Regions from separate parts of the Methylobacterium sp. 391_Methyba4 genome, predicted to be linked through region 2. Evidence: riboswitches for the same ligand, from Rfam matches in the RefSeq annotation. Region 2 holds a riboswitch; each other region holds the start of a gene.
The links. A riboswitch is a leader RNA that binds a small molecule or an ion and turns the genes downstream of it on or off. The one in region 2 is predicted to bind cobalamin.
Positions count from the first base shown of each region.

Region 1: linked by a shared signal. The riboswitch ahead of P9K36_RS18495 (TonB-dependent receptor) and the one ahead of P9K36_RS05760 (TonB-dependent siderophore receptor) in region 2 are both predicted to bind cobalamin.
Region 3: linked by a shared signal. The riboswitch ahead of P9K36_RS01615 (TonB-dependent siderophore receptor) and the one ahead of P9K36_RS05760 (TonB-dependent siderophore receptor) in region 2 are both predicted to bind cobalamin.

Region 1 is NZ_CP121475.1:3,929,329-3,937,033, forward strand. Features, by position in the region: gene P9K36_RS18470 (IS91 family transposase) at 1-1,045, shown strand, start outside; gene P9K36_RS18475 (Crp/Fnr family transcriptional regulator) at 1,489-2,163, opposite strand; gene P9K36_RS18480 (pentapeptide repeat-containing protein) at 2,350-3,150, shown strand; gene P9K36_RS18485 (thioredoxin family protein) at 3,194-3,583, shown strand; gene P9K36_RS18490 (cytochrome c biogenesis protein CcdA) at 3,591-4,310, shown strand; cobalamin riboswitch at 4,521-4,720, shown strand; gene P9K36_RS18495 (TonB-dependent receptor) at 4,858-6,984, shown strand; gene P9K36_RS18500 (HoxN/HupN/NixA family nickel/cobalt transporter) at 7,333-7,705, shown strand, end outside.
Region 2 is NZ_CP121475.1:1,189,240-1,199,736, reverse strand. Features, by position in the region: gene P9K36_RS05780 (MarR family transcriptional regulator) at 1-273, shown strand, start outside; gene zigA (zinc metallochaperone GTPase ZigA) at 284-1,507, opposite strand; gene P9K36_RS05770 (TonB-dependent receptor) at 1,731-3,836, shown strand; gene P9K36_RS05765 (PepSY domain-containing protein) at 3,999-5,456, opposite strand; gene P9K36_RS05760 (TonB-dependent siderophore receptor) at 5,450-7,633, opposite strand; cobalamin riboswitch at 7,917-8,110, opposite strand; gene P9K36_RS05755 (NUDIX domain-containing protein) at 8,217-8,684, shown strand; gene P9K36_RS05750 (RluA family pseudouridine synthase) at 8,827-10,245, shown strand.
Region 3 is NZ_CP121475.1:319,433-329,929, reverse strand. Features, by position in the region: gene P9K36_RS01630 (DUF3526 domain-containing protein) at 110-1,597, opposite strand; gene P9K36_RS01625 (DUF3526 domain-containing protein) at 1,594-2,988, opposite strand; gene P9K36_RS01620 (ABC transporter ATP-binding protein) at 2,985-3,710, opposite strand; gene P9K36_RS01615 (TonB-dependent siderophore receptor) at 3,710-5,797, opposite strand; cobalamin riboswitch at 6,034-6,240, opposite strand; gene P9K36_RS01610 (hypothetical protein) at 6,807-7,007, opposite strand; gene P9K36_RS01605 (patatin-like phospholipase family protein) at 7,340-8,389, opposite strand; gene P9K36_RS01600 (alkyl sulfatase dimerization domain-containing protein) at 8,484-10,497, opposite strand, start outside.

The DNA of each region.
Region 1 (7,705 bases), 2.7 Mb from region 2:
GGGCTGCGGCGACTGCGGCCACCGGCGGATCGCCTACAACTCCTGCCGCAACCGGCACTGCCCCAAATGCCAAGGGGCGGCGGCCCGCACATGGCTGGCCGAGCGCGAGGCCGACCTGCTGCCGGTGGGCTACTTCCACGTCGTGTTCACCCTGCCGACGCAGGTCGCCGACATCGCCCTCCAGAACAAGGCCGCCGTCTACGACCTGCTGTTCCGCGCGGCGTCGGAGACGATGCTGACCATCGCTGCCGATCCCAGGCACCTCGGCGCCCGCATCGGCCTGACCGCCGTGCTGCACACCTGGGGCTCGGCGCTGACGCATCATCCCCACGTCCACATGATCGTGCCCGGCGGCGGCCTCTCGCCTGATGGTGCACGGTGGGTGTCGTCGCGGCCGGCCTTCCTCCTGCCGGTGCGGGTGCTGGGCAAGCTGTTCCGCCGCCTGTTCCTGGTCGGGCTGAGCGCGCTGCACGCGGCCGGACGGCTCGTCTTCTTTGGCGGCCTAGCGCCCCTGGCCGAGCGCCGCGCCTTCCTGCGCCATCTGTCCCCGGCCCGGACGAAGCGCTGGGTCGTCTACGCCAAAGCCCCGTTCGCCGGTCCCGCGGCGGTGCTGGCCTACCTGTCGCGCTACACCCACCGTGTGGCGATCTCGAACAGCCGGCTGATGAGCTTCGATGAGGCCGGCGTCACCTTCCGCATCAAGGACTACCGTCGCGACGGGCCTGAGCGCTACGGCACCCTGACGCTGGGCCCGCACGAGTTTATCCGGCGCTTCCTGCTGCACGTCCTACCCAAGGGCTTCCACCGCATCCGCCACTACGGTCTGCTCGCCAGCGCCGGCCGCCGGGCCAACCTCACCCGTATCCGAGCGCTGCTCGCCGTCCCGCCGCCGGTCATCCCGCCCGAGCCCACGGCGCCGCCCGACTGGCGCTCACCCTGCCGGTGCTGCGGCGGCCGCATGACGGTCGTCGAGACCTTCGGCCGCTTCCTGCAACCGCGCGGTCCGCCGACCGCGTCCGCCCTGACCGGGATGAGAGCACCGTGACCCGGCACGTCGTCAGCCACCATCATGCCGCCGGCCTTCGAGCCGCGGCCGGAGGAGCGTTGCGCCCCGACCGCCTCGACCCGCACTTCCGGCCGCCCGATCCAGACCGAGACCCGCCGGCCATCGCTCCGACCACCCCGTGCTGGCCGTCGGCCTGTCCCGGCGGATCACCCCGCCATCTCCGCCGAGCCCCTCGCCGGCCATCGCGCTCGCCCGCGCCATCAGGCCGGATCGCTCAATCCCCATAGCCGACTGCCTCGGTCCCCGCGGGTTCGTTCCTCGGAGACTTTCGTACGCCTGCCGGCGCCCGAAACTCTTCACGAAAGCCGCCGGTCTGCTTCGAAGCACATACGCCTCAAAAGCAGACGGCCTCCTATTGACCCAACCCGGTCGAAAAGTGGGATTTGCTTCGGCCTCGAAAGCAGACGCCGGCATGCCGTGGGTCAGCTTCGACCTGCGGCCTCCAAGCTCGTGCGGTCGACGATCTCGACTTCGCCTCGACGAAGTTCGATCAGACCCGCCTCGGCCCATTGCCCCAGAAGGCGGCTTACCACCTCGCGGACGCTGCCAACGTCGTCCGCGAGCTTCTGATGGGTCACTGCGGCAACACCCCGCGGATTGGCTTCGGCCAGGAGCCGTTGGGCGAGGCGCTGCTTCAACGGCGCGAATGCGACCTCGTCGATCAGCGTGAACAGGCCGGACATCAGCCGCGTGTAGTCATCCATGACGAAGCTGCGGAACGCAGCGCTCTCGCCTAGTAGGTGCTGGAATGTGGTTACAGGAAGAGCGGCCAGTTCGGTCCGCTCCTCCGCCACGCTCTGTGCCGGGAACGTGCCGCCGGACAAGAGACACTGTGTAGTCAGGGCGCAGGTTCCGCCCGGGCCAACCTTGTAGATCAGCACCTCGCGCCCGCCCTCCGACATGCGAAAAACACGCGTGCGGCCCTCCACGCACATCAGGTAGTTGGCGCACTCGCCATCAAGTTCGTAGGCGGTGGCGCCCGCGTTCAGCACCGGAAAATGCACGGTTCCCCGGGCGATCTGGAGGTGCGCCGGGCTGAGAGCTTGGAGCAGCGGAAACCGGTCGATCCATCGCTCGACCTTCTGGGCGTCCGTCATGGCTGGCGTGGTCCCCCCGGCCATGACGACGGGCTGATCGTCCGGCTCGCGTTGCGTTTTTCTCCCGCCGCTCCGGACTTGTGTGACCTGGGTCACCGACCGGGTGCAGCGGCCCGGCATAGCATCGCATCACAACGAACACGATACGGGCGCCCGCCCCGCGCGGTGCCCGCCGGGAGTGAACCGATGCGCCGCCTCGCCCTGAGCTTCATGCTCGCCGTCCTCGCCGCCGGCCCTGCCGTGGCCGAACAGGATCTCCTACTCGGGGCAGACATGTCCTCACCCGCAATGACCAAGGCCGACATGAGCCGTGCCGACGTCGAGGCGCTGATCAAGGCTGCGGACGGCAAGCCGGTCGACCTCCGCGACAAATCCCTGTCCGGCCTCGATCTCTCCGGGTTAAGCCTGCGGGGGGCCAACCTGCGGACCGCGCGCCTGAACAACACCAATCTGCGTGGGGCGGACCTCACCGGCGCGAACCTCGAACAGGCATGGCTCCTGAAGGCCGACCTGTCCGGCGCCAAGCTCGCGGACACGAAAATGTTCGGCATCACCGCCCGCGACGCCAACCTCAGCGGCGCCGACCTCAGTCGCGCCATGCCCATTGGCGACTTCAAAGGTGCCAACATGAGCGGCGCGACGCTGATCGACCTTAAAGGCGGCGCCGACATCAAGAACCAGTCCATGGGCCTGATGCGGGCCGTGTTCGTGTCGGTGAACCTCTCCGGCGCCAACCTGAAGGGCGCTAACCTCGGCCGGTCTCGGCTCGAATACGCCAACTTGAAGGATGCCGACCTCACCGACGTGGTGCTGATGGGATCGGACCTATCAGGCGCCAACCTGACGGGCGCTACGGTCACCGGAGCCGATTTCAAGAACGTCGACGTCAGCGGCGCCCGGCTCATCGACCTCAAGGGTCAGTCCGAGGCCAAGGATTGGGCCGAGCGCGTGAACGTAGACCGCGCCGTCACACACGCAACCAATTGAGCCGCCCGTTCGCCTCCACCCATCACAAGGACATAGACAGCCTATGACCACCCGTCGCTTCCTGCTCGGCGCGCTGGCTACCGCTCCCCTGCTGTTTGGTACCGCTGCGAATGCAGCCGAGGCCGTCTTCACGCCTGATGCCTTCGAGGCGGCGCAGAAGGCCGGCAAGCCGATCCTCGTCCATGTCACCGCGCCGTGGTGCACCGTCTGCGCGGCGCAGAAGCCAATCCTCGCTAAGCTGGAAGCCCAGCCCCGGTTCAAGGACCTGCAGGTGTTCGACGTCGACTTCGACAGCCGCAAGGACGTGCTGAAGCGGTTCGGCGTGACGACACAGAGCACCCTGATCACCTTCAAGGGCGAGAAGGAGACGGGTCGTTCGGTCGGTGACACCCGGCCGGAGTGGATCGAGGGCGCTGTCGAGAAGGCGTTGTAGGTCGATGATGGCCACGACGTTCGGCCTCGCGTTCTTGGCCGGCATCCTCTCGGTGCTGTCCCCCTGCGTGTTGCCCTTGCTGCCGCTGGTCCTGGGCGCGGCCGCATCGGAGCACAGGCTCGGCCCCGCCGCCCTGGCTGCCGGCCTCGCGCTATCCTTCGTGGCCATCGGGCTGTTCGTGGCGACCGTAGGGTTCGCCCTCGGCCTAGATGTCGATGTCTTCCGCACCGTGGCGGCCATCATGCTGGTCCTGATCGGGCTCGTCCTGATGGTTCCGGCCGCCCAGGCCCGGCTTGCTGTCGCCGCCGGCCCGGTGAGCAACTGGACCGATAGCCGGTTCGGTGGCTTCTCGACTGCCGGACTTCTGGGACAGTTCGGGGTCGGGCTGCTGCTCGGCGCGGTCTGGAGCCCCTGCGTCGGACCGACCCTCGGGGCGGCCTCGCTGCTGGCCTCGCAGGGACGCGACCTCGGCACCGTCGCTCTGACGATGCTCCTATTTGGCCTGGGCGCCGGACTTCCGCTTCTGCTCCTCGGGACGCTGTCCCGCGAGATGCTGATGCGCTGGCGCAACCGGATGATGGGGCTCGGCAAGGGCCTGAAGGTCACTCTGGGCGCCATCCTCGTGGCCACCGGCCTGATGATCGCCACGGGCTACGACAAGGCTGCGGAGACCATTCTCGTCAACGCCTCGCCAAATTGGTTGACGGACCTGACCACTCGCCTCTGACCGTCTAGGTCGTTGAGGTGATGTCCGCTCGGGTGCCCGTGTCGCACAGAAGCAGACCGGCAGAAACCCACCCATCTTCGACGATCATGCCGCGCTCGCCGATGGCCGTAGAGGGCGCGTCCACGTCGCCGTTTCGACACACCCCAGGGATGAAGGTCACCACTCAGACGTAAAACGGCCGTTAAGCCTTGACGGTCGGCGAAGCCCGAATGCTAAGCTTCGCTCGACGGTTCCCCTCGGGGATCAAAAGGGAACGTGGTGAAGGGCCCAGCCCCGAAGCCGCGGCTGCCCCCGCAACTGTAAGCGGCGAGCTCAGCACCACCGCGTCACTGGATGGGCCTCATCCGGGAAGACGGTGCGAGGGCGGTGACCCGCGAGCCAGGAGACCTGCCGTCAGCCGTGGTCACACGCGAAACGCGTCGGGCGGGGTGTCCTGACGGGTGTCGAAGCGCCGGGCTATTGCTAAGCGCGGAGACCTCATTCGCGGTGACGTGCCACTGCCGTCGCCCTAGGTCCCGTGTCCCGTCGCCCACCCACCCGAATACTATTGACCTTGTCCGGCCTCGCTGCGCTCGCATCCGCAGCCTCAGCCCAGGACCGATCCGCCCCGAGCGCGGCGACCGGCGAGACGACGCTGGAGGAGATTTCTGTCACCGCCGAGACCGCCTCAGCCGCGTCCCCGCAGATCGGTCCGGCTGCGAGCGCGGGCTATGTGGGCGGCACGACCGGCATCGGCGGCATCAGCACGCCCGTGGCTTCCGCCAGCTCCGGCGTCATCACGGGCGCGCAGGTCAACAGCCGGCCGGTCACCCGACCCGGCGAGGTGCTGGAATCTGTGCCAGGCCTGATCGTCACCCAGCACTCCGGCGAGGGCAAAGCCAACCAGTTCTTCCTTCGCGGGTTCAACCTGGACCACGGCACCGATATAGCCCTTTTTCTGGATGGCATGCCGCTCAACATGCGGACCCACGCCCATGGCCAGGGCTATGCCGACATCAACTTCCTGATCCCCGAACTCGTCGGGGCGGTGGAGTTCCACAAGGGGCCGTACTTCGTCCGCGACGGCGACTTCGCCTCGGCCGGCTCGGTGCGCATCGACTATCTCGACAGCACTCCCAAGAACGTCGCCCTCACCTCTATCGGCAGCTTCGGCTACAAGCGGGCGCTCTCGATCACCACCGTCCCGCTCGGCGAGGGCAACCTCCTCCTGGCCGGCGAGGCGCAAGTCTACAACGGCCCTTGGGTCGTCCCGGACGTCCTGCGCAAGATCAACGGCGTGGCCCGCTACAGCCAGGGCACGGCGCTGGACGGCTTCTCCGTCACCGGCATGGCTTACGCGGCGAAGTGGACGGCCACCAACCAGATCCCCGAGCGGGCGGTCACGGAAGGGCTGATCAGCCGCTACGGCACGATCAACCCGACCGACGGGGGCGATACGTCCCGCTTCTCGATTTCGGGCAAGTTCAGCGCGACGGACGACACCGGCATCACCCGGGCCTCGGCCTACGTGATCCGCTCGCAGCTCAACCTATTCAACGACTTCACCTACTTCCTCAACGACCCGGTCAACGGCGACCAGTTCCACCAGCTCGACCAGCGCATCATCGGCGGCGGCGAGGCCCTGCACATCTTCCAGGGCGACCTGTTCGGCCTGCCCATGGAGAACGAGATCGGCGTCCAGACCCGCACGGACTCGATCCGCGTTGGCCTATTTAACACGACGAACCGCCAGTACCGCTCCGGCGTGCTCGACGACCGGGTGCTGGAGACGAGCGGGGCCTTCTATTTCGACAACCGTGTGCGCTGGACCGACTGGCTGCGCACCAGCGTCGGCTTCCGTGCCGACGGCTACTACGCGAGCGTCGTCTCCGACACGCCGGCCAACTCCGGCAAGGCGCGGGATGCCATCGTCAACCCGAAGCTCGGCCTTGTGCTGGGGCCCTGGTTCGACACCGAGCTCTACGTGAACTACGGCGGCGGCTTCCACTCGAACGACGTGCGCGGCGTGACCGCCACCGTCGATCCGACATCGTCCCTCTTCAACACCACGCGCTCGCCCTTCCTCGTGCCGTCAACGGGCTACGAGATTGGCCTGCGCAACCGCTCAATCGCCGGACTGGAGACGGCGGTCGCCCTGTTCCGGCTCGACTTCGCCTCGGAGAACCTGTTCCAGGGCGACACCGGCACCACGGAGCCGAGCCGCCCGACCCGGCGCTTCGGTGTGGAATGGACCAACCGCTATGCGGTGACGCCCTGGCTCTCGCTGGAGGGGGACCTCACGATCACCAACGCCCGGTTCTCGGACTACGATCCGGTCGGCAACCGGGTGCCGGAAGCCCCCACGACCATCGCTTCGGCGGGCGTGACCTTCGGCGAGCCCCTCGGCTGGTTCGGTTCGTTGCGGTTCCGCTACTTCGGCCCGCGCCCGCTGATCGAGGACAACTCGATCCGTTCGCGCCCGACGGCGCTCCTCAACGGCCGGGTCGGCTACAACTTCGAGAACGGCATCAGCGTCTCGTTGGACGTACTGAACCTGACCAACAGCAAGTCCGACCAGATCACGTACGCCTACGTATCCCGCCTACCTGGCGAGCCGGCCGAGGGGCTGATCGACCGCGTCTTTCACCCTGTCGAGCCCACGGCCGTGCGCCTCACCATCGCCGGGCGGTTCTGATGCCGAAGGTTCGAGGCGCTGGCGACTTCACGAACGTCCAGATCTTGAGCGAGCGCATCAGCCAAGTTCATGACGCGTACGCCAGTGCAACTCTCGTTCTACTTGCTCCCGAATGTCAGGGCGTAGCGCACCACAGGCCATTTTTCGTTGCAGGCTTTCCCTGGTGTTCCCGGAAAAAGGGCGCTCGTTCGACCATCGCCGGCGAACGGTTTCCAAGGCAGAGTTCGTCGGCATCGTCTTGTGCAAGCGAGGGGGAGCCTCGGTGGCGACCTTTTGAAGGCCCCTTCCATTGTCGGCAAGTCGCGCCTGTGGCTCAGGGACGGTGATGCAGTCATCTGAAGCGAAGTGATGGTCGGCCCCAGTCGCAATCGAGAGGCGAGGCCTCGCTCCATCAGAAGCAGGGTCACGCTGCTCTACCTTGTCCTGATCGCGGCTAACATCGCCGCTTGGTCGTGGGCCTACAGCCTGTTCGCCGGGCAGCCGGCCCTGCTCTCGACCGCGCTGCTGGCCTACGTCTTCGGGCTGCGCCACGCGGTCGATCCCGACCACATCGCCGCCATCGACAACGTCACCCGCAAGCTGATGCAGGCCGGCCAGCGGCCGGTCTCGGTCGGCTTCTGGTTCGCCCTCGGCCATTCCACCGTCGTGGTGGTGGCCGCGGCCGCGGTGGCGCTGGCCGCGACCAGCCTGATCACGGCCTCGGAAGGCTACCGGGAACTCG
Region 2 (10,497 bases):
GTCGAGCGCCGGGCCGAGTCGGGGGATGGCCGCGTGGTCCGGGTTCAGCTCACGGAAGCCGGCATGGCCAAGGCCGAGGCGATCGAGCGGATCCAGGAAGAGGTCGAGGCCGAGTTGCTCGACCACCTCGACAAGACCGACCGCCGACGCCTGCGCAAGCTCCTGCGCAAGGCCGCCCGCGGCCTCGCCGAGGCAGCCGGTGCCTCCGGTCAGGTGACGGAGGCCGATGCCGAGATCGAGGCCGAGGACGAGACGGAGGGCCTGCCGGCCTGACCGGCGGGGCTCAGGCCGCGGCCCGGCGCCAAGCCGGGAACGGATCCGGCAGTTCGCGGTAGGGCGCGGGATCGAAAGGTGCGCGATCCGGGCCGGTGTCCACGAGGCAGGCATCGAGCGCGGCGATGAGCGCGGCGCGGTCCATCCCGGATCCGATGAAGACCATTTCCTGGCGCCGGTCGCCCCAGACCTCGCTCCAGACCGTATGCAGGCGCTCCCGGAACTCGGGCGCCTCCGGCCAGCGCCGCCGCGGCACCGCCGACCACCAGAACCCCATCGCGGAGACCCTGGCCACGGCCCCCGCCAGGGAGAACTCGCCGACCCAATCCGGCCGCGTCGCCAGCCAGAAATGGCCCTTCGCCCGGATCAGGCCCGGCCAGGTGGCGTTGACGAAGGCGTTGAAGCGCTCGGGGTCGAAGGGGCGCCGGGCCCGGTAGACGAAGGAGGCGATGCCGTATTCCTCGGTCTCCGGTACGTGCGCGTGGGCGCCGTAGAGTTCCTTGAACCAGAGCGGGTGCTGCTGCGCCTTCTCCTCGTCGAACAGGCCGGTGTCGAGGATTTCCGCGAGCGGCGCACGTCCGTGATCGGTCTCGAGGATGCGGGCGTCGGCGTTCAGGCCGCGCACCACCGAGCGGACCAGCGCGAGATGCTCGGGTGAGACGTCATGCGCCTTGTTGATCACCACCACGTCGGCGAACTCGATCTGCTCCACGAGCAGGTCCACGAGCGTGCGCGTATCCTCGGCGCCCGCGGTCTCCCCGCGCTCACGCAGGAACGCGGCCGAGCCGTAATCCTTCAGCAGGTTCACCGCGTCGACCACGGTCACCATCGTGTCGAGCCGGGCCAGATCCGACAGGGAGCGGCCCGCCTCGTCCCGGAACGAGAAGGTCGACGCGATCGGGAGCGGTTCGGCGATGCCGGTGCCCTCGATCAGCAGGTAATCGAACCGCCCGGTCTCCGACAGGCGGCGGACCTCGGCGAGCAGATCGTCGCGCAGGGTGCAGCAGATGCAGCCGTTGGTCATCTCGACGAGGGTCTCGTCCGTCCGGGACAGGTCGGCTCCGCCCGCGCGGACGAGGTCGGCATCGATGTTGACCTCGCTCATGTCGTTCACGATCACCGCCACCCGGCGGCCGTCGCGGTTGTTCAGAACATGATTGAGCAGCGTCGTTTTGCCGGCTCCGAGAAAGCCGGACAGGACGGTGACGGGCAGGCGGCGATCGGGCTGTGTCATGCCGCAATCAAAATGTTATAACATTTCAAAGTCAAGGCAGTGAAACGCGCCGCAGCGGCGGGACCCGGCGAAGCTGTTGCAACGATGTAACGTTTCTCAAGCGTGTCGGGGTGGCGCGGGATTACACCTTGCACCTGACCCGAGGTCCGCGACACTGAAACAGTATAACACTATGTGAGTCTCCATGTCCCGCCTGCGTCGCCTCCGCTTCCTTGCCGGCACAATGCTGTCCTCGACCGTCTGCACCGGCATGTTGGCTCCGTCGGTTGCCCGGGCCCAGCAGGCCGTCACCCTCGACGAGATCAGCGTCACCAGTCCGAGCCCGATCCAGGCCCCGCGCACCGCGCCGATCGCCGACGCGGCGGTCCCGATCGGCGTTCTGCCGGTGGCGACCAACACCTTCTCCCCCGTCACCGTGGTCACCCAGGAGCAGATCGCGCGCGATCAGCCCCGGACCTTGGGCGACGCCCTGTTCGACAGGCCTGGCATCTCCGGCACGTCCTACGCCCCGGGCGCGGCCTCACGGCCGATCATCCGCGGTCTCGACAACGCCCGGGTGCGCATCCAGGAGAATGGCATCGTCAACGGCGGCGTGTCCGACCTCGGCGAGGACCATGCCGTGCCGGTGAATCCGCTGGTGGCCGACCGGATCGAGGTGATCCGCGGCCCCGCGACCTTGCGCTACGGCTCCGGCGCCATCGGCGGCGTGGTCTCGGCGGACAACAACCGGGTGCCGACCTTCATTCCGGCGAACGGGGTGCAGGGGCAGGTGACCACCGGCTTCTCCAGCGTGGACAACGGCCGGCTCGGGGCCGCCACGGTGGATGCCGGCGGCGATGGCATCGCGGTCCACGCCGACGGCTTCAAGACGGCCAACGACAGCTACGCGATCCCCGGCGGGATCCAGCGCAACTCCTACAACGAGTCGCAGGGCGGCGCGGTCGGCATCTCGGCGATCGGCGACCGCGGCTTCGTCGGCATCTCCTTCAGCCACTACGACGCCATCTATGCGATCCCCGGCGGCGTGGCGGAGCAGGACCGGACCCGGCTGACCCCGAACCAGGATCGGGTGCTGTCGCGGGGCGAGTACCGGCCCCTCGACGGCCCCTTCGAGGTGATCCGCTACTGGGCGGGCTACTCGGTCTATCGCCACAACGAGGTCGGCATTGGCGAGGACGGGATCGAGGGCGTCCAGGCGATCTTCAAGAACCGGGAGGCCGAAGGGCGCCTGGAACTCCAGCACGTCCCGGTCTTCACGGATCTCGGCAAGCTCACCGGCGCGCTCGGCTTCCAGTCGGACCGGCGTGTGATCAACACGCAGCTCGAATCGTTCCTGCCCAAGACCGAGTCCCGTGCGAACGCGGTCTACCTGTTCGAGGAGCTGGAGCTGCGTCCGGGCACGCGTCTGCAGGCGGCCGGGCGCTACGAGGTCGATCGGCTGTCGAGTACGGCCGCGCAGTTCCCCAGCGATTACGTGCCGGTCGACGGGCAGGAGCCGTTCCAGTACGCCCGGACCCGCCGCTTCGCGCCGAAGAGCGCCAGTATCGGCGCCCTGCAGGATCTGCCCTACGGCTTCGTGGCGAGCCTCACCGGCTCCTATGTCGAGCGCGGACCCACCGGCTACGAGCTGTTCTCGCAGGGGCCCCACGACGCCACCGCGACCTTCGAGATCGGCAACCCGAACCTCAAGAAGGAGCGCGCCCGGACCGTCGAGGCCAGCATCCGGCGGGCCGAGGGACCCTTCCGCCTCGACGCCACCGGCTACTTCACGCGCTACACCGGCTTCATCTACCGCAACTACACGGGGCTGACCTGCGACGACGACTTCGCCTCCTGCGGTGTCGGCACCGACAACCGGCAGATCGTCTATCAGCAGCAGAACGCGACCTTCTACGGCGCCGAGATCATCGGCCAGTACGACCTCCTGCCGGTGGGCAACGGCTTCGCCGGCATCGAGGGGCAGTTCGATTTCGTCCGCGCTCAGTTCGACAACGGCACCAACGTGCCGCGCATCCCACCCTACCGGCTCGGCGGCGGCGTCTACCTGCGGGCCGACGGATGGTTCGCGCGGGTGAACCTCATCCACGCCTTCAGCCACGACGCCACGGCGGTCTACGAGACGCCCACGCCCGGCTACGACGACCTGCGGGCCGAGCTGAGCTACACCAAGGCGGTCGATCCCGCGGTCTACGGGGCGAGCGCGATCACCCTCGGCGTCCAGGGCCGCAACCTCCTGAACGACGACATCCGCAACTCGACCTCGTTCAAGAAGGACGAGATCCTGCTGCCGGGGCGGAACGTGCGGCTGTTCCTGACGGCGCGGTTCTGAACGCTGCGGCCGCCACGGCGCCGTCCTTGCGCGAGCGGCGAAGCCATCCAGGGCTGCGCCGGACGTCGCGTTGTCGGCGGGCACCGGGTCACTGCGCTCTCGGCGTGACGACCAAGCGGGCGTGCTCGGCCGCGTCGGGCACCGGGAGCCTCGGCCGGCCCCCTAGGCCGACAGAACGCGGCGCAGGCGGCGCCAGCCCGCGACCAGACCGGTGACCGCGATCCCCGCCGCCAGGAGGTTCAGGACCCATTGGGCGGCATCGTGGAGCGAGCGGTTGCCGCTGAGCCCCGGCAGATCGAGGCGGTGCGCGGCGTCGAACAGCCAGCGGTTGATGCGGCCGGAGCGATCCAGGCGCTGGAGGATGGTCCCGTCCCGGGGATCAACGTGGAGCCACGTGGCGTCCGGATCAGCGAAGCGCAGGCGCAGCACCGGAAGCGGCCGTGGGTCGATCCCGTGCGGATACCAGTACAGGTCGTAGGCGGTCAGGGTCTCTGCCGTCCGTAATCCGCCGGGCAGGGCCGGACCGGCGGCCCGCGCGAGCGCGGCGGCATCGAGGAGCGTGCCGTCACCTGCCCTGCGGCTCCGGGCTCCCGCCGGTGTGTCGGCGACGATCCACCAGGACCCGCCGATGGCGGCGAAGCGCAGCGCGCGGGTTCCGGCCTCTGCGAAGCCCCGCAGGGCTCCGGCGTCGAGGCCGAGGGCGGCGGGCTGTCCGGCATAGGCGGCGCGGATCTCGGCGGGCGCAGCGTTCGACGAGAACCAGCGGTTCGGGTTCATCGAAATCCAGCCGCTGAGGATGAAGGTGCTGAGTCCGATTCCGCCCGCGAGGCCGAACAGGTGGTGCCAGCGTGCGAGACCGCGATAGGGCGTGACGGCCCCGCCCGCGTAGCGGCGGCGGAGGCGCAGGCGCCAGATCCCGATCGCGAGGCCGCTCAGCGCCCCGAGGGCGGCGAAGCCGGACAGCCAAAGCAGGACCGTCCGCCACAGATCGGCCCGGGCGCGCAGCGGCGTCAGGTAGATCCAGTGCGCCACGGCGCCGGCCCAGTTCCAGCCGCGCTCGAAGCGGGTCGTGTCGAGGGCGACCTCGCCGGTGACCTGAGACACGTAGAGCTCGGTCCCGGCCGCATCGTCGAGGACGACCTTCAGGAATGGCCGGAGCGGGTCGTACCGGGCCGTGACGGTCCACTGGTCCCGCTCGACCGGATCGACATGTGCGCCCGGAATCCCCTCGGCCGCGAGACGCAACGCATCCTCGGGCCTCAGCGGGCCGAGCCGCTCCCCGGTCCGCGCCGAGACCGTGGCCCGGCGCCCCTCGCGGTCGGCGATCCGGTAGACCGGTTCCGCACCGCGCATCTCCAGGGCGAAGGCCGCCGGCACGCCGGCAAGACCGCCGGCCCGCAGCGCGTCGTCGGGCGCCACCGCGACGCGCTCCCAGGCGATCGGTGCGAGTCGGTCCAGGCGCTCGGCCCCGGTGAGCGCCGGGAACGGCACGTAGAGCATCACCAGTCCGGAGCCGATCCACAGGGCGAAGAACAGCCCCGCGGCGATCCCGGCCCAGCGGTGGAACAGCAGCAGCCAGCGCCGCCCCGCCTTGCCGAGCCGCCGCGGCAGGCTCACCACGTCACCGTGTAGGCGACCTCGACCGAGCGCGGCCGCCCGAGCAGCCAGTTGGTCCCGACCCCGTTCACGGCATTGCCGCTGATCGCGTAGACCTTGTCGAACAGGTTGTAGACCCGCACGGACAGGCGCGACTCCGCCGTGACCTGATGGTCGAGGACCACGTTGACGAGGTTGTAGGCCGGGCGCCGCGCCGTATTGCCGAAGTCGCTGTAGACCTGCCCCACGTTCTGAAGCCCGACCCGCGCGGTCCAGTCGCGGTAGACGTCCCAGGTCAGCCAGAGGTTGGCCACGCGCTCGGGCACGTCGATCGGCTGATTGCCGGCGTACGAGACCGTGGCGCCGTTCACCGTCTGGTCGAACCGGTCGTACTGCGCGTGCAGCAGCGCGAGGTTGCCGTCCAGCCGCCAGCCCGGAGCAAAGCGCCAGCCCAAGGCCAGCTCGAATCCCTGCGAGGACTGGCTCCCCACCTGCGTGGACAGCGTCGGCTGGCCGGGGATTGCCGAGATCAGGTTGTCCTTGACGATCCGGTAGCCCGCGATGGTCCATTCCACGGCACCGTCGAAGGCAAGACCCTTGGCGCCGATCTCGACTTGATCGCCTGTGGCGAGCTTGAAGCCCGCCAGCGACTGGTTCAGCGTGATCAGGCTGTTCACCGGGTCGGTGGCGAAGCTGTACTGGGCGTAGAGCGCGCTGTCCGGCGTCGGGTTGTAGACGAGGCCGAACCGGTAGCCCAGCGCCCGGTAGGTCTTCTCGAACCGCGATCCCGTCTGCAGGTCCTCCCGATTCAGCGTCGGCACGTCGAGGCGCACGCCGGTGAGGAACGAGAGCTTGTCCGACAGGATCAGACGGTCCTCCGCGAAGACCGAGGCTTGGCTCGTCTGCGTGGCGTAGGCCGGACGGGCTCGCCCGTTCTGCGGGAAGAGGCCCGGATCGTAGCCGACGAGCGGCACGCTGGTGGTCTGGTCGAAGTAGAAGTTGTTGGTGTGCCGGAAGTCGATGTGGTTCACGTCGAACCCGGCCACGAACTGGTTGGGCAAGCCGAACAGGCTGCCCCGGAACGTCGCGTCGAGCCGGTCACCGACCTGCTCCTGGCTGTGGTAGATTTCCAGATAATCGCCCCGGTCCACCAGCCCGGTGCCGCGGTTGTAGGAATATTGCTCGACGTCGAGCCAGTGGCGCCGGCTTGTGAGCCGGTAGGCGGTGTTGCGGATCGTGATGTCGGCCGAGGGCGACCATTCGGTCTTGAGCTGGGTCCAGTTGTCGGCCCAGGTGATCTTCGCGTCCCGGACGTTGTAGTTGTTGAACCGGATGAGGTCCGGGATCCGTCCCTCGACGAGCGGCGTGCCCCAGTAGCGGGCGGGCTCCTGGTAGCCGAGATCGTGGCTCAGGGTGAACGCCAGATCGGCGCTCGGCCGGAACAGCAGGGCGGCCGAGACCGCGAGGTTGCGGAAATCGCCCTCCGGCCGGATCCAGCCGTCGGCGCGATTGCCGCTGACGTTGAGGCGATACGCGAAGGTGTCGCCGAACTCCGCTTGACCGATTCCGCCGCCCGAATCGAACGCAAGGCGCGCGACGCCATCCGTGCCGACAACGGCGCGGGCGGCGTTGATTGGCACGAAGACCGGCTTCTTCGGCACCACGTTGATCACGCCGCCGATGGCGCCGTCGCCGTAGAGCACCGAAGACGGGCCGCGGAGCACCTCGATCCGCTCGACGTTCCACGTGTCGAACGGGAAGGTCACCGTGTTGGCGCCGACGTAGAAGCGCGTGCCGTCGTAGAGCTGCTGGATCGAGTTCGGGCCGGCGAAGCCCCGGGATGTGAAGGCGCCGTTGCCGTTGCCGGGTGCCGCGATGGTGGTGATGCCGGTGGCGTCCTGGGTCACGGCTTCGGCGATCGTATCCTGGCCGCGCAGCCGCGCGGTCTCGCCCGACACGATGTCGAGGCTGGCCGGCGTCTCCAGCGGCGTCAAACCGAGGCGGCTCGCGGTCCGGTCCGGGGTGCGCAGATTGAGGCCGTTCGGCGCAGCGCGGTTCGGGTCTCCGCCCGCGCCGGCCACGGAGAGTTCATCCAGGGTGACGGCCTCCTGGGCGGCGGTCGGACTGGCGAGGAGCGCGAGGAGAACGCCACAGAGGGGAGCCGGCCCGCCGGAGCGGGCGCGATGGATCGAGAGAAGCATGGGGAAAGCGGTCCGTGCACGGCGCGCGCCGGCCCCTTCGTCCTATAAGCATTGTAATAACATTACAATTCCTCGACCATCCGGAAACCTGAGCCTGAACGGGTGCGCGGAGGCCTCCCGGAACAGGGATCGCAGGTCGCGAAACGGTGGAGACGGACATGGGAACGGCGTCGCGGGCGCGCTTGCTGTGGCACGTCACCGCGAACGAGGCCTCGGCGGCCGCCTCCCCTCGGGATGGACGGCGCCTCGACACCCGCCAGGACACCCCGCCCGGCGCGTTTCGCGTGTGACCACGGCTGACGGCAGGTCTCCTGGCTCGCGGGTCGCCGCCCTCGCACCGTCTTCCCGGGGTGACCCAGTGACGTGGTGGTGAAGGGCTCGCCGCTTACAGTTGCGGGGGCAGCCGCGGCTTCGGGGCGGACCCCTCATCGCGTTCCCTTTTGATCCCCGAGGGGAACCGTCGAGGAACAGCTTGGCCGTCGTGCGTCCGGGCGTCAACCGCACGTCCGGGAGTTGTCGTGGATCGACGCGGCGGCCCGCCGGTTCGTTGCGGCGCCGTCGGGAACGATTTAGCCGGTTCGGCATGACGGTCTGGCGTCCCCCTGCGGAGATCCGCGTGAAGGCCTTGGGGCTCCCCCGGCGCGGCGATAGCCTGCTGGTGGCGGAGATCCATGCGGATGACGGGCGGCTAACAGGTGTCCGGCCCCTCGGTGGCAGCGTCGCATTCGGTGAGAGGGCCGAGGACGCGCTGATCCGGGAGTTCGAAGAGGAGCTCGGCGTCACCGTCACGGTGCTCGGCGGCCCGCGCGTCGTGGAGAACATCTTCCTGCACGAGGGGCAGGTCGGGCACGAGGTGCTGTTCCTGTTCCCGGTCGCCCTGCCGCCCGGCCGGTTCGACGGACAGGAGCGCTTCGTCTTTCACGAGGATTGCGGCACCGCCTGCGTGGCGCGGTGGTGCGATCTCGACGGGCTCGACGTCCCGGGCGGGCCGGAACTCTTCCCGACCGGGCTGAAGGCCTCGCTCCGCGCGGCGTGGGACGCGGAGCCCTGACGGGCGCGATCGCGCTGCCGCCTTTGCCGCTGCGCGCGGGCGATGCTACAGCCGTGCAATCCCATCGGTCCGGACGTCCGCGACGCCGCGGCCCATGCGCCCGGACGCTCCGTCCGAAGCGGAGACGGGTGCCGGCGGAAGCATGACGACACGACCTCCCAAAAGCGGCGGGCCGAAGGGGCGCAAGCCTCAGGCCGGCAAGTTCGATGCGGGCAAGTTCAAGCCCGGCAAGTTCCAGGCCGACGGCCGTGCCCGCACGGGCCCGCGCACCAGCGCCCGCGACGCTGCAGAGCGCGCGGCCCGCAATCGCGGCGACGATGCGGGTGCGCGCGATCCCTGGGGTGCGCAGGGCGCCGCAGCCGCAGCCGCAGCCGCAGTCCCGGCCCGGCCCGCGAAGCCGCGGCGCGACGCCGCCGCGCCGCGCGGTCCGCTGGCGGCGAAGCCCGGCAGCCGGCCCGTTTCCAAGCGCTCGGAGGCCCCTGCGCCTGCCCCTGCCGCTGCCCCCGCGCCGACACCCGGTCCGACCCGCCGCGAGCAGCGCGCGGCCGCCTCCGCGACCCTCGCCTCCGGGGTGCAGACCCTGATGGTCGAGCCGGACGAGGCCGGCATGCGGATCGACCGCTTCCTCACCGCGCGTTTCCCGCTCCTGCCCTTCACCCGCGTGCAGACCATCGTCCGCAAGGGCGAACTGCGCGTCGACGGCAAGCGCGCCAAGCCGAACGACCGGCTGGAGCCGGGCATGAGCGTGCGCGTGCCGCCGCTGCGCCTCGACCAGCCCTCCGAGCGCCCGCGCAACGCCGCCCGCGAGCAGGACGATGCCGAATTCATACGGTCGCTCATCCTCTACGAGGATGCCGACATGATGATCCTCAACAAGCCCTTCGGCCTCGCGGTCCAGGGTGGTTCGGGGACGGTCCGGCACGTGGACGGCCTGCTCGCCGCCCTCACCGGCCCGGATGGCCAGAAGCCGCGCCTCGTCCACCGGCTCGACAAGGATACGGCTGGCTGCCTGATCGTCGCCAAGACCCGGCTCGCCGCCGCGACGCTCGCCAAGAGCTTCCGCTCCCGGGCCGCGCGGAAGATCTACTGGGCGCTGACCGCGGGCGTGCCGCGGGTCCGGCAGGGGCGTGTCTCGACCTACCTGGCCAAGGAGGAGCCCACCGACGCCGACGCGCGGATGCGCGTCGCCAAGCACGGCGACGAGGGGGCGAGCCACGCGCTGACCTACTACGCGATGGTCGATCAGGCCGCCCAGAAGCTGTCCTGGCTGTCGTTCAAGCCGGTGACCGGACGGACGCACCAGCTGCGCGCCCACGCGGCCCATATCGGCCACCCGATCGTCGGCGACCCGAAATACTTCTCCGTGGAGAATTGGGAGCTGCCGGGGGGCATCCAGAATCGCCTGCACCTGCTCGCCCGCCGGATCGTCATCCCGCATCCGCGCACCGGCAAGCCCGTGGATGTGAGCGCGCCGCTACCGCCCCACATGGCGCAGAGCTGGAACCTGCTGGGCTTCGACGCCACCCGCTACGACCCGATCGTCGAGGCCCCGGAAGCCTGAGTGGGCAGCCAGGGCACGGCCGGGTTCGTCAGAGTGTACGGGACTTCCGGCCGCCGCCCTGCGGCGCGACCCGCCGATCGCCGTCGGGGCCGCGCCCGGTATGCCGTCGCGACGGTCCCGCGCCTGGTCGAGTCCGCGCCGGACCTCCTGGGCTGCGGCCACGACCCGGGTCGGGCAGGAGAACCGCTTCGCCCTGCCCGTCGCCCCTCGGCCGAATGCGCGTCCCGAGGGCGGTATCCTCGCCCCGGCCCG
Region 3 (10,497 bases), 870 kb from region 2:
CGCTTCGACGCGTGCCTGGACCAATGCGCGCGGAGCGACGCGGCTCGACGTTCTGCATCGCCGGGCCGCGTCTCAAAATCCGGGCGGGCAGCCGACGTCGCGACAGCGCTCATACGGACCATATCGCGAAGCGGCGGAAGGCCAGCCCGGCCAGAGCCAATGCCACGCCCCACAGGGTGAGCGCACTGAGCGCGGCCTGCCATCGCGCTGCGTCTGCCGCGATCACAGTCGGAAAGCGCGGCACGGCATCGTAGGCGTCGAAATCGAGGCGCGCCGGGCAGCCTGCGCAGACGGCCGCCGGCCGCAGCTCCTGCGCCAGGATGCGCGGTTCGAAGAAGGCGCGCAGGCTCCGGCGGTACTCGGAGGCTGCAGCGAGAAAGGCGGCGTGGCGGGCGGCGTCGGTGCCCGCCGCCGTGTCGAGCGCGAGGGCGAGCGTCGTCGCCGGAGACAGAAGAGCCAGGCGTGCGCTCCAGGCCGCGGCGCCCTCGGCGCGGGCCTGCATCCCTGCGCGGTAGGGGGCGAGCGTCGTCTCGTAGAACGCATCCCGGGCCAGCCGCTTGATTTGCGGCGTCTCGCGCAAGTCGGGTCGGTCCGTGGTGCCGGGCAACCGCGCCGTCAGCCATGCGGCCGTGACTTTCGCCGCCTCGTCGCCCCGGTAGAAGGCATCCTGAACTTGGCGGCTGGCGTCGATGGCGGCGATCCGCGAGGGGGGCGGCGCCAGTTTGTCCACCGCGAGACCGAGGAGGGCCGGCAGGACAACGGTCACGCAGGCCCAGGTCAGCACGAGGATCGTCAGCGACGCCACAGCCCCGCGCCATAGGCTGGCGGCGAGGGCACAGGCGGCGACCCAGAGCACGACATAGGCGCAGAGCGCGGCGGCCAACAGGGCGAGGGTCGTGGCCCAGCCCGGAGGGAGGTCCCGCCATCCCGCCAGCGCCAGGGCCAACGCCGTCCCCCCGATCACGGCGGCGACGAGGATGAGCGCTGCCGCGCCGAACTTCGCGCCCGCGACGATCCGGGGGTGTACGGGCTGGGCCGCGATGAGGCGGAGGATCCCGGCATCCTGCTCGGCGGCGAGGCGCGTTCCCGCGATGGCGATCACCGCCAGGGGAACGAGGTAGATGAGGACGAAGGCGAGGTCGAAGGGCCCGAGCCTCAGCGCGGCGGAGGATCCCAGTTCGTAGGCCGTGTCCTCGAAGACGGTGCTGAAGCCGAAGCTCGTCTTCATGACGGCGGGCTGGATCTCGCTCTGCCCCGCAGAGAGCACGGCCAGGGGCGTCGGCGGCTTCACGGCGTAGGCGGCGAGGAAGTAGTGCATGTAGCCGAAGGCGTGGGTCGGATCCTGCCAGTAATTGACCGTCATCGCACGCGGCACGGCGTAGCGGGCGGCGGCCTCCTTAGCGTCTCGAAGGGAGCGCGCGGCATCGTCCGAGGCTTGCGCGATCGCGGCCCGTTCGCCCGCCACACGCTGGGCACCGGTATGGCCCCCGAGGCAGAGGGCCACCTGGAGCGCGGCGAGGATCGCCCAGGTCAGCCGCTCGCGAAGAATCAGGCGCAGTTCGGTCCTCAGCAGTGGGAGAAAGCGCGATTGGCTCACGGGGCCAGCCTGCGGATCAGGGGGATGCTCCCGGCGGCGAGCAGCGCCAGCCACAGACCGAGCAGGAGGGCCGGGACCCGGATCTCGGCGAGGGACCGCGACAGCGGCAGGGGCGCAAAGGCAAAGGGCGGAATTTCGCGCCACAATTCCGGCCCCGCCAGCATGGCGCGCCCGTCGCGCTGTGGGTTGTCGCGGATCTCGGCATTCATGCGCTCCGAGATCGCCCGCCGGTAAGCCTCGGCAGACCAGACGAAATGGGCGTGCTGAACGAAATCGGTCCCCGCAAGGCCTTCCGACACACGCTGGAGGGCGACGCGCGGCGAGAGCAGGCCCGCCCAGCCGAACGCGGCATCCCGCGCAGCCAGGGCCGCGAAGAAGGCCCCGAGTTCCCGGTCGTAGACCGCGAAGGCATGGTGGTCGTTCTCCACCATGATGAGGCCACGCAGATCCACAGGGAGTTCCTGCTGATCGCTCACGCCGTAGCGGGCGAGCGTCGCCTGCGCTCGCGCATCGCTGGCTTCGGCGGATTTATGGGGACGCAGGTCCCCGTCGATCCGCAGCCGGGTCTCGCGATAGGACGGGGCGGGCGAGACCATCTCCATGCCTGCAGTCGCGAGCCGTGGCGCGACGAGGCACAGCGCGATCCAGATCGCGAGGGAGATCGTCAAGGCTCCTCGCGCCGTGCGGGCCAGCAGCGAGGCGATCATCGCGATGAGCAGGAAGACGGCACCGTAGAGGGCCTGCACCGCGACCCAGACGAGGAGGCGCGGCCAAGCCTGCCAACCCGCGGTGCCGAGGCTCGCAATGGCCACGCCGCCGAGCGTGAGGAGGGGCAGGCAGACCAGGACCGCAAGGACGAGGTTCAGGGCGGCGAAGCGGGCGGCAAAGAGTGGGCCGGGCGGCGCGCCGTTGCCGAGGGCGAGGCGCAGGGTACCGCGCTCGCGATCCGCCGCGAAGGCGGCAAAGCCGAGGAGAAGCGCCACCAGGGGAACAACGAGGCCGACGACATCGGAGACATCGGAGAGGCCGGCCCGGTCGAAGGGGCCGGCATCCTGCACGGCGCGGTAGACCGCATCGTTGAACAGGTGCGCCTCGATCCGCACCATCCGGCCCGTATAGGGCTCGGTGCCGGGATCGAGGATTGAGAGGGGCGACGAGGGGCGAAACACCCACAGGCCGTAATGATCGGCGGAATGCGGGTTCTTGGCATCCTGCCCGAGCCAGCGGGCCCGCTCTGCGGCCGTGACCCGCGCGACCTCGGCACCGTAATCGCGGGCGGATTGCCAGGCGCCGAGGCCCGTGACCATCAGGAGCAGGACGAGCAGGCCGCCGATCCAGCGGACGCGCGCGTCCCGCCACAGCAGCGCCAACTCCGCGCGGACGCGCCTCACGTGACCGCCCCCGACAGGCGCGCGATGTAGAGGCGTTCCAGATCGGTGTGCGCGTAGCGCCTCGGATCGATCTCCTCGGCGACGCGCCCGCCCGCCAGCACGCCGACCCGGTCGGCCATCTCGCGCACGCGGTAGAGGTCGTGGGTCGCCATCAGCACCGCCGTGCCGCGCTCCGCCGCCGCCCGCACCGTCCCGGAGAAGGCCGCCGCCGCCGATGGGTCGAGGCCGGATGTCGGCTCGTCGAGCAGCAGCAGCCGGGTCTTTCGCGCGAGCGCGATGGCGATGCCGACCTTCTGGCGCATCCCCTTCGAATAGCCGGAGGCGGGCCGCGACCAGGCCTCGGGCGCCAGGCCGGCCGCCGCGAGATGCGTCTCGGCCTCCGCCCGATCGATCGCGAGACCGGCGAGGGTCGCGAAGTAACGGAGATTCTCCAATCCCGATTGCCCCGGATAAAGGGCCACCTGCTCCGGGATGTAGGCGGTGCGCGCCCGGGCAGCGATGGGATCCGTCCCTGCATCGATCCCGCAGACCCGGACCTCCCCCGCATCGGCCTTCAGGAAGCCGAGGATGAGGTTGATCGTGGTGGTCTTTCCGGCACCGTTGGGACCGAGCAGGGCATAGACCTCACCCGCGCGCAGGGTGAGGTCGAGACCGCTGAGGGCGGTCCTGCCTCCGAACTGCTTGACGACGCGGCCGAGCGCCAACACCGGCTCAACCGCCATCAGAACCGCACCGTCACGGAGCCCGTGATGCGACGGGGCGAGCCCGGATAGACGCGGAATACGTTCAGTGAACTCTCATAGTAATCGGTGTCGAATATATTCTCGATGTTGAGCGCCACGCGGGCGTTGCCGAATTTGTAATAGGCCAGCGCATCGACCGCGATGAAGCCCGGCAGGGTGAAGCCGGACCCCGCCGCGTCGCCCGCCCGCTCGCCCACGCCGCGCACGCCGCCGCCGATCCCGAAGCCGCGCCACGCGCCTGCTGGCTCGTAGACCGCGAGCAGGCTGCCGGAGTGGCGGGGCACGTTGACCAGGGGGGCGCCGACCGGAAGCACGTTGTCCTTGGTAACGCGGGCATCGGCATAGACGTAGCCGGCCAGGAGCTTCAGTTCCGGCGTGATCTGTCCTTGAGCCGTCAGCTCAAAGCCCTGGCTGCGCACGGCGCCGGCCGCGAGGGAGAAGCCGGTATTCGCCGGGTCGGGCGTGAGCACGTTCTCCCGCTCCACGCGGAAGGCGGCGGCGGTGAGGAGCAAATTGCCGCCGAATAATTCGGACTTGGCGCCGACCTCGTAGCCGAGGCCGGTCTCGGGCGGCAGCGCCGTGCCGCGCGTGACGGCGGCGGCGTCGGTGCCGATATTCGGCCGGAAGCTCGTGCCGACATTGGTGTAGAAGGCGAGTTCCGGGATCGGCCGGTAGACCAGGCCCGCCCGGGGCGAGGCCGCGACCCGCGACTGGTCCACTTGGCTGCGCACCACGCGCTCGCGGAAGCTCTGCTCGAAGATGTCGAGCCGAAGGCCGATCAGCGCCCGCCATTCCGGGCTCAGGACGATCTCGTCCTGCGCATAGAGGCCGGTATTGGTGATGCGCTCGATATTGTTGCGTGGGATGGTGATCGGCGGCAGCGCCTGTCCGTAGACCGGCGAATAGATGTCGAGGGCGAAGGGGCTCGTGCGGAAGTTCGAGCGCAGATAGACCGTCCGGCTGTCGGTGCTCTCCCGGTCCATGCCGAGGAGGAGCGTGTGGCCGATGCCGCCCGTATCGAACCGCCCGATCAGGTCGGCCTGACCGACCGCCACGTCCCAGCGATAGTCGCGCACGTTGCGGTCGCGAAAGACGGTGCGGTTGTTGGCGGCGATTCCGCGGATCTCCGCCGATTCCCCTTCCAGATCGCCGGTGTTGAAGTAAGCGGCGAGCCGCATCTGCCAGTTCTCATCGAAGCGATGATCGACGCGGACCTGCAGCGAATTGTTGTTCTGGTAGGTGCTCTGACCGGGCTCGCCGAGGAACCGCGAGAGCGGCAGGAAGCCGAGCTGGCGATTGAGCGCGATCACGCCCCGGTCGAAGACGATGCGGTTCTTCACGAACTCGGTCTCGACCGTAACGCGTGTGTCCGGCGTGACCTGCCAACTCACCACTGGAGCCACGAGCAGCCGGTCGCTGTCCACGAAGTCGCGGAAGCTGCCGGCCCCCTGTGCGGCGAGATTGAAGCGATAGAGGACCGTCCCGTCCGCGTTCAGGGCACCGCCGGCATCGATGGTACCGCGGGTCAGACCGAACGAATCGACCTGATTGCCGAACTCGACGAACCGTTCGGCGGTGGGTTGCTTGGTGATGAGGTTGACGAGCCCGCCGGGATCGCTGCGTCCGAACAGGGCCGCCCCCGGTCCCTTGAGCACCTCGATGCGTTCGATGTTCTGCGCGTCGGGCGGAGGCGGGGTCCCGCGATTGAGGGGGAAACCGTTCTTGTAGATCTCCGAGGTCGTCACACCACGGATGGCGTAACTGAAGATCGAAAGCCCCCCGAAATTGTTCTGCTGGGCGACGCCGGGCAGATAGTTGAACGCCCGGTCTACGCGGGTGGCGGCGAGGTCGGTGATCGTCTCCCGCGGCGCCACGGAGACGGCCACCGGCACGTCGATCTGCGGAGTGGCTGTGCGCGTGGCGCTGACGGCCGTGCCCGCTCCGTATCCCGGCGTCGGGCCGATCAGGCCGATGGTGCCGCGCCCGGAGGCCGTCGTGCGGCCGGCACCCTCCCCGACCTGCTCGACCGAGAGTTCCTCCAACGTCACGCTCTCCTGCGCCCGCACGTCCTCGATCGGAAGCCCGGCCGAGAGGACAGCGGCGAGCGCCAGCCGCCGACCGCGATGCGGAGTCCGCGGACGACGCGCTGATGGCGCTGAAAACCGCGCAGGCTCGCCGAGAGACGGACGTTCGGAGGTCGCCACCACACACTCGCTGTTGCCGGGTGGAGGCCACGGGGATACGGGCAGCGTCGCCCACGAGACGGCGACACCGCGCGCTCCGCCGGGGCACCCCGCCCGAGGGACGTCATCGTGCCGAAGGCAGGTCTCCTGGCTCACGGGTCAAAGCGCCCGCCGGACCTTCCCAGTGCAAGCACCAGTGGTCATCGGTGGCAGGCGCTCGCCGCTCACAGTTGCGGGGGCAGCTTCGGATTCGCTCCGAAAAGCGCACCGAATTCCCGTCTTAGCTCCGGGCCGGGACCCGAAGAACCTTGGCTGGACGATATTCGCCACCGGCGCGCATCCGGTCAACGGGCCTGACAAACTTTGTAACAGTGTTACGTTACGTGTGGCGCTATGGACACAGTCCGATCCCCGATGGAATGCACCGCTCTCACGTTGCGGTGATGGACCGGATTGGGCTCGGACGACGCGGGTCCGAATGAGATCGGCGGGCCGATGGCGGCTGGATATGCGCTATGCTGAACCGAACGGACGAGCGGTCATCGACGACTTGTTTCATGCGCCGCTGGGCGCCGAGCGTCTCAGCTGAATGGAAATCCGATGGAACGCTCTTGGCATCGTGTTGCTGATTGCCGAACGCGCGGCCCGAGCTCATGACCCGGCATACGGTCCTTCGGTGACCCGCTCCATCTCAGGGCCGGCCTTGCCGTCCAGCCTTGGATCGCGGCATGCCTCATCGCCGTAGTCGCGGTGGCCCCGTGCCAAAACTTCTCCTTCGGCGCGAACCCGATACCCTGACCGGCTGGCTTTGCACCGGGCAGATGCTCTCGATCGGTTCGGTTCTAAGCCAGCCGGTCAAGTCAGTCGTGCATTTGCGGTCGCTCGATCGCCCCTACATCTTCCGCTCGCGATGGATACGCTTCTTCTTCGGAAGTGCCTTGTGACGGCCGATGGTGACCCTGGCTTCCGACACCGTCGGTCCGGCCAGCGCCTTGCCCAGTGCGGGACCAGCGGCCGTCGCGTCCGCGAACGTCGCGAAGGTCAACAGGGGTAAGGCGGCCAGCGCCGCGCGAAGAGCCCGGATCGTGTGCATAAGCGTTCACTCCTCTGTCTGTGGGCGCCGGGCCGTTTCCGGGGCCGGCCGGATGCGACGAGCGGTCTTCGGTGTGAAGGTGCTCCCCCGGAATCGAGCCGGTCCGACTGCGAAGTGCCGCGCCGATCATGCGCGTGAACCGGTGTGAAGAGGCTTGGGCAGAGACCCATTTAGTCTGACAAGATATCGTCGATCTGCGACGCGCAAGACTGATAAATGGAATACATGCTGCATCTATACCGAATAAACATAAATCATAAATCAATATATGCACCTTGATCTTTATCAAGTTCAGCAAGCTCTGTCATGCGCGACGGGGCGTTCCGGCTGCGTCAGACGCCTTCGAGCAGTCGGTCGAGGTCGAAAGACGGACGCCGGCCCAGATCCGGCCCATGATCGGTCAGGAACGTCGCGGCGCTCCGGCGTCCCTCGTCCCGAAGCATCGTCAGGAATGCCCATTCCGCATTGAGCTTCGAGGACGAGCCCAGCTCGGCGACAACGTCGCTGGCGATGCGGTGCATGCGCATGGCCGCCCATCGGGCGCACTCGGAATTGTCCGTGGGCGCGACCTGCCGCAGCAAGGCCATCATCCGCAGTTCCTTGAGCAGGACCGCGTTGAAGGAGATCTCGTTGAGCCGGTTGAGGATCTCCCGGGCCGAGGTCGGCGCTTGTCTGCGCTCGACCGGATTGACCTGCACGATGATCGTATCGCGCGACTCGCATTCGCGGACCAGGGGGGTGATCGTCGGGTTTCCGGAATAGCCTCCATCCCAGTAAGAGGCACCGTCGATCCGCACCGCCTGGAACAGGGTCGGCAGGCATGCCGAGGCGAGGAGCACGTCGGCAGTGACCTCGGCGTTGCGGAACACCCGGCCCCGGCCCGTATGAACATCCGTCGCGGTGACGAAGAGCTTGATCCGGCTCCGTGCGATACGCTCGAAATCCAGCCGCGAGTCCAGGATCTGTCTGAGCGGGTTGAAGTCGTGCGGATTGAGGTCATACGGGGAGAAGACCCGCGCCATCAGGTCCGCGGCCAGATACAGAGGCGCGGAATCGAGCGTCCAGCGGCCCAGTATCACGTCGAGCGGGCTGCGCTGCAGCGGGCTGAACCGGGCCGCGCGCGAGACGGCGTCCCAGAAGGTCTGGAGTGCCGCGCGCGCACCGGTGGCCCCGTCCCGCTCGTAGCCCTCGATGAGGACGGCCGCGTTCATGGCACCGGCCGACGTCCCGGAAATGCCGTCGATGCTCAGCCAGGGCTCCTCGAGCAGGCGATCGAGGACCCCCCATGTGAAGGCGCCGTGCGCGCCGCCGCCCTGCAGGGCCAGATCGATCAGGATCGGATCCCGCCCCCGCCTGCCCGCCGTGATCGCCTCATCCGACATGGGACCGATACCCTCATCCCGTGAGCACCTCTTCCGTCGTCCTGCCGCCATCCCGGACCGCGATCGGCTGCGGAGCAAGAGCGGCTTTCGCCGGCTACTCGGCGACCACCTCTCCGGAATCGGCCCGGTACGGGTCGGACTGCACGCGATTGGCGGCACCGCGCACCTTGGTGCCGGGCAAGATCTCGAATCGCGGGTCGAACGTCACCATCGTGGCGGCCAGCCGGCTCAGGATGCCGGCGTCGCCCTCGACCTGCGCGGTCCCGTCGGCGATCTGCGCCTCCAGGGTCTTGGCGCCGATCATCGTCTGCTCGAGATCCGACCGGTTGATGGTCAGGGTGAGATCGGGCTTCTCGGCCTGGAACCCCGCGATGTTGGTCAGCGTCGCGTTTTCCAATTCGACGATGAACCGCTCGCCGTTGTCCGGCGTGATCAGGTTGATGGTGAAGCGCATCCCCTCCGCCTTGCGGCTGTCCATGCGGATGCCGAGAAAGTTCAGGAAGAGCTCGGTCGGCATCGCCCGCACCACGTCGGGGCTGCTCGAACTGGCCGTCGCGCCTTCCGGAATGCCGGAGCGCAGCTCGTAGGCGCCAGCCAGGAAGCAGTTGCGCAGGCCGGGATTCTCCTGCTGGTAGCCGATCTGCTCGAAGATGTCGGCGAGGAGGTCCTTGGCGGCCTGGTTCTGCGGCTCGGCCTGGACGAGCTTGTTCACGATCTCCTGGGCCAGCAGATACTGGCCCGCGTCGTGCAGCCGCTTTCCCCGGGCGAGGATCGTCTCCGCACCGCCCATCATGTCGACGTAGAGGGGGGCGCTCTCCGACGGGGCGAGCGGAATCAGCGTCGCCGGGTTGCAATCCCAGAATCCGAGATAGCGCTGGATCACGCCCCGGCTGTTGTGCTCCGGCGACCCGTGATAGCCGCGACAATGCCACGTCTGCTGAAGGCTCTGCGGCAGCGCGTAGACCTTGTGGATCTCGTTGATCGTCACGCCCTGGTTGGCGAGGTGGAGCACCTGATTGTTCATGTGGGCGTAGAGGTCGCGCTGCGCCCGCAGAACCGCCTGGATCCGCGCATTGCCCCAGCGGGGCCAGTGGTGGGAGGCGAACATTACCTCGGCCTCCCGGCCGAACCGGTACAGCGCCGCGTTGATGTATTTCGACCAGTTGAGCGGATCGCGCACCGGGGCGCCGCGCAGGGTGTAGATGTTGTGCAGGGACGCGATGACGTTCTCCGCCATCCAGAGCGCCTTCCGGTCCGGGATGTAGGTGTTCATCTCCCGCGGCGCTTCCGTGTTCGGCGTATTCTGGAAGACCATCGGGATGCCGTCGACCTCGAAGGTCTCGATCAGCTTCTCCACGTAGCGCGTCGGGGCGATCAGGCCTGTGGTGCCGGCCGAGACGCGCTGTCCCAGGCCCTGCCCGACATAGCCGTGCGGCGCCGCCGGCAGGAGCAGCCCGTACTGGTAGAACAGCCGCCGGTTCATGGCGTTGCCGGCGTAGACGTTCTCCGCCACCGTATGGACGAGGAAATCGGCCGGCGCGATCACCGGCACGGCGCCGGACCGCACGTCTTCTTCCTTGAGGATCCCGCGCACGCCGCCCCAATGATCGCCATGCGTATGCGAGTAGATCACGGCCGAGATCGGCCGCCCCTCGCCCGCATGCGCCTGGAACAGCGCCCAGGCGGCGCGTGCGGTCTCCTGGCTGACGAGGGGGTCGAACACGATCCAACCCGTCCGCCCCCGCACGATGGTGAGGTCCGAGAGATCGAACCCCCGGACCTGATAGATGCCGGGGACGACCTCGTAGAGCCCGTAATTGTTGTTGAGACGCGAGATGCGCAGCAGAGACGGATGGATACTGTCAAATTCGTCCTGCCGCTCCAAGAACTGGAATTGCTGCATGTCCCAGGCCACGTGACCATCGTCGGCCCGGATGATCCGGTCGGCCATGGGGGCGATCAGCCCGCGTCGCTGCTCCTCGAAATCCGTGTCGTCCGCGAACGGCAGGCGCGTCCGGGCCTGCCGGAGCACGGCGCGGGTGAACGACGACGGCGGTTTGCCTTTCGGGTGGAAGTGCTCCGGACCGGCGGATGCCGCCGGGGATTCC